3 regions of the Streptomyces sp. NPDC040432 genome follow, and region 3 is predicted to be linked to each of the others. Evidence: riboswitches for the same ligand, from Rfam matches in the RefSeq annotation. Region 3 holds a riboswitch; each other region holds the start of a gene.
What was found. A riboswitch is a leader RNA that binds a small molecule or an ion and turns the genes downstream of it on or off. The one in region 3 is predicted to bind cobalamin.

Region 1: another riboswitch for cobalamin. It lies ahead of ACZ58N_RS24925 (CoA-acylating methylmalonate-semialdehyde dehydrogenase); the one in region 3 lies ahead of ACZ58N_RS04660 (ribonucleoside-diphosphate reductase subunit alpha).
Region 2: another riboswitch for cobalamin. It lies ahead of ACZ58N_RS24950 (DUF4430 domain-containing protein); the one in region 3 lies ahead of ACZ58N_RS04660 (ribonucleoside-diphosphate reductase subunit alpha).

What each region holds. Positions count from the first base shown of each region.
Region 1 is NZ_JBVIVP010000013.1:92,263-95,490, forward strand. It holds gene ACZ58N_RS24920 (acyl-CoA dehydrogenase family protein) at 1-259, opposite strand, end outside; gene ACZ58N_RS24925 (CoA-acylating methylmalonate-semialdehyde dehydrogenase) at 256-1,755, opposite strand; cobalamin riboswitch at 1,983-2,161, opposite strand; gene ACZ58N_RS24930 (short-chain fatty acyl-CoA regulator family protein) at 2,377-3,228, opposite strand, start outside.
Region 2 is NZ_JBVIVP010000013.1:99,038-102,265, reverse strand. It holds gene ACZ58N_RS24955 (prenyltransferase/squalene oxidase repeat-containing protein) at 1-989, shown strand, start outside; gene ACZ58N_RS24950 (DUF4430 domain-containing protein) at 1,067-1,555, opposite strand; cobalamin riboswitch at 1,700-1,854, opposite strand; gene ACZ58N_RS24945 (3-hydroxybutyryl-CoA dehydrogenase) at 1,986-2,873, opposite strand; gene aceB (malate synthase A) at 2,870-3,228, opposite strand, start outside.
Region 3 is NZ_JBVIVP010000002.1:214,453-217,680, reverse strand. It holds gene ACZ58N_RS04660 (ribonucleoside-diphosphate reductase subunit alpha) at 1-1,829, opposite strand, end outside; cobalamin riboswitch at 1,993-2,116, opposite strand; gene ACZ58N_RS04655 (GNAT family N-acetyltransferase) at 2,168-2,680, opposite strand; gene ACZ58N_RS04650 (CstA-like transporter-associated (seleno)protein) at 2,808-3,023, opposite strand; gene ACZ58N_RS04645 (carbon starvation CstA family protein) at 3,020-3,228, opposite strand, start outside.

The DNA.
Region 1 (3,228 bases), on a different contig from region 3:
CGGCGATCGACGGGCAGCCGGTCGCCAGGGTCTCGAAGACGAGGACCCCGTCGGAGCGGGTGAGGCCGGAGCCGCCGTGCTCCTCACGGACGTAGACGCCGCCGAGGCCGAGCGCGGCCGCCCGGCGGATGACGTCGACGGGGAAGTGCTTGGCCTGGTCCCAGGCGACGGCGTGGGGGGCCAACTGCTCCTGGGCGAAGTCGAGGGTGACCTCGGCGAGGGCGAGCTGGTCCTCGGTGAGGGTGGTCACGGCGCTCATCCCATCGTCGGGATGGTGAAGCTCGCGCTCTCCTTGGCCCCGGAGGGCCAGCGCGAGGTGACGGTCTTGGTCCGGGTGTAGAAGCGGATCGAGTCGGGCCCGTGCTGGTTGAGGTCGCCGAAGCCGGACCGCTTCCAGCCGCCGAAGGTGTGGTAGGCGACGGGCACGGGGATCGGCACGTTGACCCCGACCATGCCGGCGCCCACGCGGCGGGTGAAGTCGCGTGCGGTGTCGCCGTCCCGGGTGAAGATCGCGACGCCGTTGCCGTAGGGGTGCTCGGTGGGCAGGCGCAGCGCTTCCTCGTAGTCGGCGGCGCGGACCACGGACAGCACCGGGCCGAAGATCTCCTCGCGGTAGATCCGCATCTGCGGGGTGACGCGGTCGAAGAGGGTGGCTCCGGCGAAGTAGCCGTCCTCGTGGCCGGGCAGGGTGAATCCGCGTCCGTCGACGACGAGTTCGGCTCCCTCGGTGGCCCCGATGCCGACGTAGCGGTTCACCCGGTCGAGGGCGTCCCGGCTGACCAGGGGCCCGAAGTCGGCCTCGGGGTCGTCGGAGCGGCCGACGCGCAGGGTGGAGATGCGTTCCGCCAGCTTGGCGACCAGGGTGTTCGCGGTCTCCTCGCCGACGGGGACGGCGACGGCGATGGCCATGCAGCGCTCGCCCGCCGAGCCGTAGCCGGCGCCGATCAGTGCCTCCACGGCCTGGTCGAGGTCCGCGTCGGGCATCACGATCATGTGGTTCTTGGCGCCGCCGAAGCACTGGGCGCGCTTGCCGTGGGCCGCGGCGGTGGCATAGATGTGCGCGGCGATCGGGGTGGACCCGACGAAGCCGAGGGCCTGGACGCGGGGGTCCTCCAGGAGGGTGTCGACGGTCTCCTTGCCGCCGTTGACCACGTTGAGCACGCCGGGCGGCAGTCCGGCCTCCAGGAACAGTTCGGCCAGTCGCAACGGGACGGAGGGGTCCCGCTCGGAGGGCTTCAGGATGAAGGAGTTTCCGCAGGCCAGGGCAGGTGCGGCCTGCCAGAGGGGGATCATCGCGGGGAAGTTGAAGGGGGTGATGCCCGCGACCACGCCCAGTGGGGAACGCAGCGAGTGCACGTCGATCCCGGTGCCCGCGTTGTCGGTGAACTCGCCCTTCAGCAGGTGCGGTACGCCGGCGGCGAACTCGACGACCTCCAGGCCGCGTTGCAGGTCGCCGTGGGCGTCGGCGACGGTCTTGCCGTGCTCGGAGGACAGCAGCCGGGCCAGGGAGTCCCGCTCGCCCTCGACGAGCTGGAGGAAGCGCAACATGACGCGGGCGCGTCGCTGCGGGTTCCACTGCCCCCATTCCAGTTGCGCCTCCTCCGCGTTGGCGATCGCCGCCTCGGTGTCGGCGCGTCCGGCCAGGGGGACCCTGGCCTGCACCGTGCCGGTGTTGGGGTCGTACACGTCGGCGTAGAGACCGGACGTGCCGGTCGTGTGCTTGCCGCCGATGAAGTGGGTGAGTTCGCGGACCATCGAAGCCTGCTCTCGTCAGGTGAGGATCCGAGGAAGGCGCGGCGCGGGAGCGGTACGGCACCGATCGGGGTGCGGACCGCGGTTCCGACCGCGGGACAGGGAGGGCCCGGGGGCCTTCGTCGAGTCACGAACGCGAGGACAGGGCCTCGTCGTTCGGGGACTCCGCCGGATCACCTGGGCCGTGGTCACGTACCGGTGCCATGCGTGTCTGCTCCATCCTCGTGGACAACACGGATCACCCCACGGCCGGTATCCTGACTCCCGGATCATCGCGTGCTCTCCGGCCTTCCCGACGGATGGCTGCCGTCAGTGGCCTGACCTGCTGGAGAACGCACTTCCCGGTCACAGTGGCGGGACCGCGCCGGATTCACACCGGCTTCCCTGCACCGCGGGCTTGCCACGAACATATAGTTGGACGTCCTAGTAAGTCCACCCCCACCCTTGGCGCGGTCGTGCGAAAACCCCGCCGCCCCGGCGGGCCACCGCGGGTGCGGTGCCCCCATGTCGGCCGTCGGGCAGATCCAGGTGACCTTCGACCGCGCGGAGCCGGAACGCCGCCAGGAGCCGGTTCCACCTCGACGTGCGGGTCGGCACCGGACTCGTCCCGGTCCGGGTCCGGGCTCAGCGGTCCCGGTCGGCGACCCGGTACGGGACGAAGGTGCTGGAGTTCTCGTCGACGGCGAGCGGCCGCCCCAGTGGCGGGACGGCGCGCTGCGGGCAGTCGAGCCGCTCGCAGAGCCGACAGCCCATACCGATGGGGGTGGCCGCCGCCGCGTTGTCCAGGTCGATCCCGTCGGAGTAGACCAGCCGGGAGGCGTGCCGGATCTCGCAGCCGAGACCGATGGCGAAGGTCTTGCCGGGTTCGCCCCAGCCGCCGCGGTGGCGGGTGACGGCGCGGGCGGTCCACAGGTACCGCTGCCCGTCGGGCATGGCGGCCACCTGTACGTGGATCCGGCCGGGCGCCGCGAAGGCCTCGTAGACGTTCCACAGCGGGCAGGTACCGCCCGCACGGGAGAAGTGGAATCCGGTGGCGGACTGCCGCTTGGACATGTTCCCGGCGCGGTCGACACGGACGAAGGAGAAGGGCACCCCACGCAGCCTGGGGCGTTGCAGGGTACTGAGGCGGTGGCAGACGGTCTCGTAGCCGAGGCCGAAGTGGTCCGTGAGGCGCTCGATGTCGTAGCGGAATTCTTCGGCGGCCGTGTGGAAGGCCCTGTACGGGAGGATCAGGGCGGCGGCGAAGTAGTTGGCGATGCCGATCCGGGCCAGCGCGTGCGGGGTCGACCCCGCGGGGAAGTCCTCCGCCGCCAGCCGGTCCAGTTCGCCGCCGTACTCCAGGAGCGCCAGCTGGGTGGCCATCCGGAAGGCCTGCTGGCCCGGCCGCAGCCGGGCGGACAGGTGCAGCACCCGGCCCGAGTCGTCGTAGTGGTGCAGCCGGTCCGAGTCGACGCTCACCCGGACCCCGTGCCGGTC
Region 2 (3,228 bases), on a different contig from region 3:
TCTACTCCTACTGGCAGACGGCGGAGCCGGGCTACTTCGGTCCGTCGGGGAACTTCAACGGCACGGTCTTCGCCGCGCTCTCGCTGCGGGGGGCCAGGACCCAGGGCGGCGCGAACCGCATCCCGCAGGCGCTCACGGACTCCCTCGTCACCCGTATCCGTGCCAACCAGCACGTCGACGGCGGCTGGACCTACCAGAAGGGCGAGGGCAACCCCACCGTCCTGAACTCCGCGAGCGACGTCGACATGACCGGCGCCGCCATGGCCGCGCTGTGCGTCTCCGGCGTCCCGAACACCGACACGGACGTCGTCCAGGCGAAGAACTTCCTCAAGGGCACCCTGGTCCCCGGCAGCGGCGCGTTCAACTCGCTCTACGGAGTCAACACCAGCTCCAACGGCTGGGGCGTGGCGGGCCTGAACGCCTGCGGTTTCAACCCGCAGACGGGCGACTTCCTCACCGGAAGCGGCAAGACGCCCATCGACTTCCTGATCGCCAACCAGTACAACCCGGCGGGCGGCTTCAAGTACAAGCCCGCCGATGCCGGCCCCACGGCCTACGCCTCCATCGACGCGCTGCGCGCGGTCGCGGGCGGCGGATTCACCACGGCCCCGCCGGTGCCGGTGACCCCCGGTGCTCCGCAGTGGGTCGCCCAGTCCACCTTCACCGCGGGTACGGCGACGAAGTTGGCACTGTCCGTCGACGACGGTGCCGGCAACCTCAAGGTCTGCTCCGTGGCGTTCACCCCGACCGGGACGACCACCACCCTCGGGGACGTCCTGGCCGCGGCCACGGGCGGCGCCACGCCGTCGGGTTGCGTCACCGGTGTGACCCCGTCCTCCGGGACCGGCACCATCACCACGGTCAACGGCAAGGCCAACAGCGGCTCGAACACGTGGAAGGTCAGCGTCGACGGCTCCTCCTTCGCCGGGGCGCTGCGCGAGAAGGTCATCAACGTGGGCGACACCATCGCGCTGCGGTGGGGCGCCTGACGATCCGTCACCGGTGCGGTCCGCGAGCCCCGGGGCTCGCGGACCGCACCGCTGTGCGCGGGGTGATCGCGATCGGATCAGAAGGAGGTCCAGGTGAAGGCCACCTGGTCACCCGCACCGATCTTGAACTGGCAGCCGCCGACCGGGGTCGGAGTGCCGTTGACGGAGATGCTCCAGTAGGCGGAGCCGCCGCCGCTGACGTTCTTTATGGTGTCGACGGAGAAGTCGTCGAACGACGAGTACCAGGTCCCGTCCCAGGTGAAGCCCTTCTTGCGGGCGGCGTCGTCGAGCGCCGCCGTCGGCGTGGGCACCTTGGAGGCGTGGGCGCCGCCGTTGGTGCCGTCGCACTTGTGGGTGCCACCGGTGGCGGTGGTGACGTCGTGACCCTTGGTCTTGACCTTGCCCTTGAAGAGCAGCCCGTTCGGGCCCTGGACCGTGAGTTCGACCTTGACGGCCGCGTTCGTGTTCGGCTTCGGGGCGGCCTCGGCCACGGCCGGGGCGGAGGCGAGGGCGAGACCGAGGGCGACCGTGGTGATCACGGAGCGGCGGGCGAGGGTCGGGCGCATGAAGTGCCTTCTTCCGGAAGGGATGACGGTCCGCGCCGACGATCCCTCCGACCCACGCGCCCACCCCCGGCCGCCTCCCTCGGGAAGCGGCCGGGGGTGCCGGCCCGGGCTGGGGGCTTCGCGCTGCAGACCATGACAGTGGGAAGCAATTCACAGCGCATCCCGGGTACTCCGACTCACGGGGCACGAGGCCCCGTTCACGGTTGCAGGTCAGCGCCGGATTCCCACCGGCTTCCCCCAGGCATGCGTGCATTCGGTTGTGGGCTCCGCCGAACGGGCCGGAGCAGAACGCATCGTACGGTGTCGTGGGGGCGCGCCGTAAGTGGATCCCGGGAACACGGCGGAGCGGGGCGCGACGACACCACTCGTCACGCCCCGCTCCTTCCCTCAGCCGGGGCACCCTCGGAGCCCGGGCGGCGTGCCGGGACCCTCAGTCCCGGCCGTACGTGTGGAACCCGCGGCCGGTCTTGCGGCCGAGCAGCCCCGCCTGCACCATCCGCAGCAGGAGCGGGGGCGGGGCGTAGAGGGGTTCCTTGAATTCGTCGTACAGGGATCCGGCGATGGCGGCGACGGTGTCGAGACCGATGAGGTCGGCCAGCTTGAGGGGGCCCATCGGATGGGCGCAGCCCAGGACCATGCCGTCGTCGATGTCGGACGCGCTCGCGAACCCCGACTCGGCCATCCGGACGGCGGCGAGCAGATAGGGGATCAGCAGGGCGTTGACGACGAAGCCGGCCCGGTCCCGGGAGCGGATCGCGGTCTTGCCGAGGGTGTCGCCGACGAAGGCCTCGACGGTGTCGGACACGTGCGCCGCTGTGTGGAGGGAGGAGACGATCTCGACCAGGGGCAACACCGGTACCGGGTTGAAGAAGTGCAGGCCCAGCACGTGGTCCGCGCGACCGGTCGCCATGCCGAGCCGCATGACGGGGATGGCGGAGGTGTTGGTGGCGAGGATCGCCTCCGGGTCCTCCACGATCTTGTCGAGGGCGGCGAAGACCTCGATCTTGGCGTCGGCGCTCTCCGTGACGGCCTCGACCACCAACTGACGGTCGGCCAGGTCGTCGAGGTCGCTGGTGAACAGCAGCCGGGCCAGGGCGTCCTCGGCGGAGATCCGGTCGAGCTTGCCCCGCTGGACGGCGCGTTCCAGGGAGACGGCCATCCGCTCACGGGCGGCGCGGGCGGCGCCCGCGTCGGCTTCGGCGACGACGGTGTCCAGGCCGGCCCGGGCGCACACCTCCGCGATGCCCGCCCCCATCTGTCCGCCACCGACGATCCCGACCCGCCGGATGCCGCTCGACGGCCGTGCGGGGGCGTTCACGCGGTCACCGGCCCGGCCGCGCGGCGGACGAGGTGACGGGTGTAGGCCTCGGGGGTGAAGAAGGCGGGGAGCCGCCCGGACAGCGCGCCGTCCACGAAGACCTCACGGGCGTCGAGGACATGGGCCTCGGGGTCCTCGTCCTCCAGCGCGGCGCACTCGGAGTCCAGGAGGTCGAGGAGCGTCGCGCGGTCCACCCGCTCGTGGCGCAGCCACTGCCAGATCTGGACGCGGGCGATCTCGGCGGTCGCCGCGTCCTCCATCAGCCCGTACAGGGCCACGGCGCCGCTGCCGCGCAGCCAGGCGTCGAAGTAGCGCAGGGCCACGGCGACGTTCGAGCGGATCCCCTCCGGGGTCG
Region 3 (3,228 bases):
TTGCGCATGCCGGTCTTCGCGACGCGGGCGCGCAGGGCGTCCCAGCGCTCGGGCCAGTTCAGCTCGACGTCGTAGTGGTCCGGGTGCAGGACACCGCGGGCGGTACGGGTCTTCTCCCAGGCGGGGAGCGGGCCGTTGCGCTCGGCGAGGTCGCAGGAGGCCTCGTACGCGGCGAGCATGATCCGCTCGGAGAGCTTCGTGGACAGCGCCTTCGCCTCGGGGGAGTCGAAGGGCAGCTTCAGCTTGAAGAAGACGTCCTGGAGGCCCATCGCGCCCAGACCCACCGGCCGCCAGCGGGCGTTGGAACGCCCGGCCTGCTCGGTCGGGTAGAAGTTGATGTCCACGACGCGGTCGAGGAAGGTCACGGCCGTGCGGACGGTCTCGTCCAGGCGCTCCCAGTCGATCTCCCCGTTCACCACGAAGGCGCCCATGTTGACCGAGCCGAGGTTGCAGACGGCCGTCTCGCCGTCGTCGGTGACCTCGATGATCTCGGTGCACAGGTTGGAGGAGTGGACGACCGAGCCCGGCTCGGCGGTCTGGTTCGCCGTGCGGTTGGAGGCGTCCTTGAAGGTCATCCAGCCCTGGCCGGTCTGCGCGAGGGTGCGCATCATCCGGCCGTACAGGTCACGGGCGGGCATGGTCTTGCGGGCCAGGCCGTCCGCCTCGGCCTTGCGGTAGGCGGCGTCGAACGCGTCGCCCCACAGGTCCACGAGCTCGGGGACGTCGGCCGGGGAGAACAGCGACCACTGGCCGTCGGAGTTCACGCGGCGCATGAACTCGTCCGGCACCCAGTGGGCGAGGTTCAGGTTGTGCGTACGGCGCTGGTCCTCACCGGTGTTGTCGCGGAGCTCCAGGAACTCCTCGATGTCCGCGTGCCAGGTCTCCAGGTAGACGGCGGCCGCGCCCTTGCGCCGGCCGCCCTGGTTGACCGCGGCGACGGAGGCGTCGAGGGTCTTCAGGAACGGGACGATGCCGTTGGAGTGGCCGTTGGTGCCGCGGATCAGGGAACCGCGGGCGCGGATGCGGGAGTACGAGAGGCCGATGCCGCCGGCGTGCTTGGACAGGCGGGCGACCTGGTGGTAGCGGTCGTAGATCGAGTCCAGCTCGTCCAGCGGGGAGTCCAGCAGGTAGCAGGACGACATCTGCGGGTGCCGGGTGCCGGAGTTGAAGAGCGTGGGGGACGACGGCAGGTAGTCCAGGCGGCTCATCAGCCGGTAGAGCGAGGCCACTTCCTCGACGGCCTGGACGCTCTCGTCCGCGGCGAGGCCACAGGCCACGCGCAGCATGAAGTACTGCGGGGTCTCGATGACCTGGCGGGTGATCGGGTGGCGCAGCAGGTAACGGCTGTGCAGGGTGCGCAGGCCGAAGAAGCCGAAGCGGTCGTCGGCGCCCTCGGCGAGGGCGTGCTCGACGAGGGAGTTCAGCCGGGCGGCGTGGGCCTCGACGAACTCGGCCGTGCGATCGGCGATCAGGCCCTCGCGGTGGCCGACGGCGACCGACTCGGCGAAGGAGGCGGAACCCTGGCCCGCGGCCTCGTCGGCGATGGCGAGGGTCAGCAGCCGGGCGGCGAGGCGGGAGTACGCCGGGTCCTCGGAGATCAGACCGGCGGCGGCCTCGGTGGCCAGCCCCCGCAGTTCGGCCTCGTCGGCGACGGAGCTGCGGCCGCGCAGGGCGGCGGCGGCGACCCGGCCGGGGTCCGTGTCGGGCAGGTCGGCCGTGAGTTCGGTGAGGGTGCGCAGCAGTGCGGTCCCCGGGCCCTCGGGCGCGAGCGCGGCCTCGTTGGCGGACTGGGCGGACTCGGCGCGCGGTGCGGCGGGCGCGATGGTCACGGGGGGAGCTCTCCCTCACTCGGCCCGGTCTTCGACGGGGCGGGGCGAGCGGGCGCACGCGGGAAGGCCACGCACCGGCCCGGACAGGGCAGGCGGTACGTGCACCGCGTGGCGTCCACCGGCCCAACCGCGAGGCCCGGACGTGTCGGCACCCGGTTCGGTCGAGCCGGGAGCGCTGTCGGCAGGTCGTCGGACTTCCGGACGCACCAATGGGTGCACTTCATACCGTTGCGGGACAGTTCCGGATTCGCACCGGATTCCCCTGCGGCGACAGCAGGCATGAGCATACATGTGGGGGCGCCCCGTTGCGGTAGCCCCCACATGTTGTGTCGGGGTGGCTACTGCTCGGGTGCGTACAGCTCCAGGGCGTAGGTGAGCAGGGGCACCGTGGGAAGCGGCGACCAGTCCCGTTCGGGGGTGCGGACGAAGCCCAGGCGCTCGTAGATCCGGTGCGCGGAGGCCATCCGCGGCTGCGTGGAGAGCACCAGCCGGGTGACCCCGGGAAGGACCCTGGACCGCTCGACGCAGGCCCGTACGAGGGCCTCGCCGGCGCCCTTGCCCCGGGCGGTGGCGGCCACCGCGAGCATCCGGAACTCGGCCTCGCCGGGGCCGGCTATGTCGGCGAGCGGACTCCCCGGAGGGGCGAAGGTCACACCGCCCAGCAGTCGTCCGCCGAGCACGGCCACGAGCACCTCGCCGGCTCGGGCCCGACCGGCGACGTCGCGCAGCACGCGCTCGTAGGTGCCGTCGGGGTTGCCGTCGAGCAGCCCGTCCCCGAGGTAAGCCCGCGCGGTGATGTCACCCAGTTCTTCGTACTCGGCGGGCAGCGCCGCCCTGATCACTGTGTCCATGCGGTCGAGTGTGCCGGAGGCGCCCCCGGGCGGGCGGGGTCCGACGCCGACGGACGCGACCGCGGGTACCCCGGAACGCGCCGAAGGGCCCCGTCGCGGGTGCGGCGGGGCCCTTCGCGGGGGGTGGTCAGCAGCAGCGGAAGCCCTCGCGGGGGTCCGCCTCGCGGGCGTCGGTGCGGGCCCGCTCGAAGGCGCGCCGGGTCATGACCCCGGCCTGCGGGTCGTGGGCCCGGGCGTGCGCGACATAGCGGTCGTACGCCGCCTCGCCGGAGAACTCCCGTACGTAGTACCGGGCCCTCGCCAGCGCGTTGCGCACTGCGGCCGGCGTTCGTGCGGTGTTCACGCGACGGGTTCCTTGACCCGGCCGCCGCCGCTGTCGAGGCCGGCCGCCGCGAGTTCGGCCTTCTCCTCGGCCGTGGCGATGAGCCCGGCCGGGGCGACGATCTTCGACTCGGTCCACGGGACCTCGGAGAGGCGGACCGACTCCGGGTGGGCGATGGCCTTGAAGCAGGTCCGGCCCGCGTCCACCAGCACGATGATGATGAGGA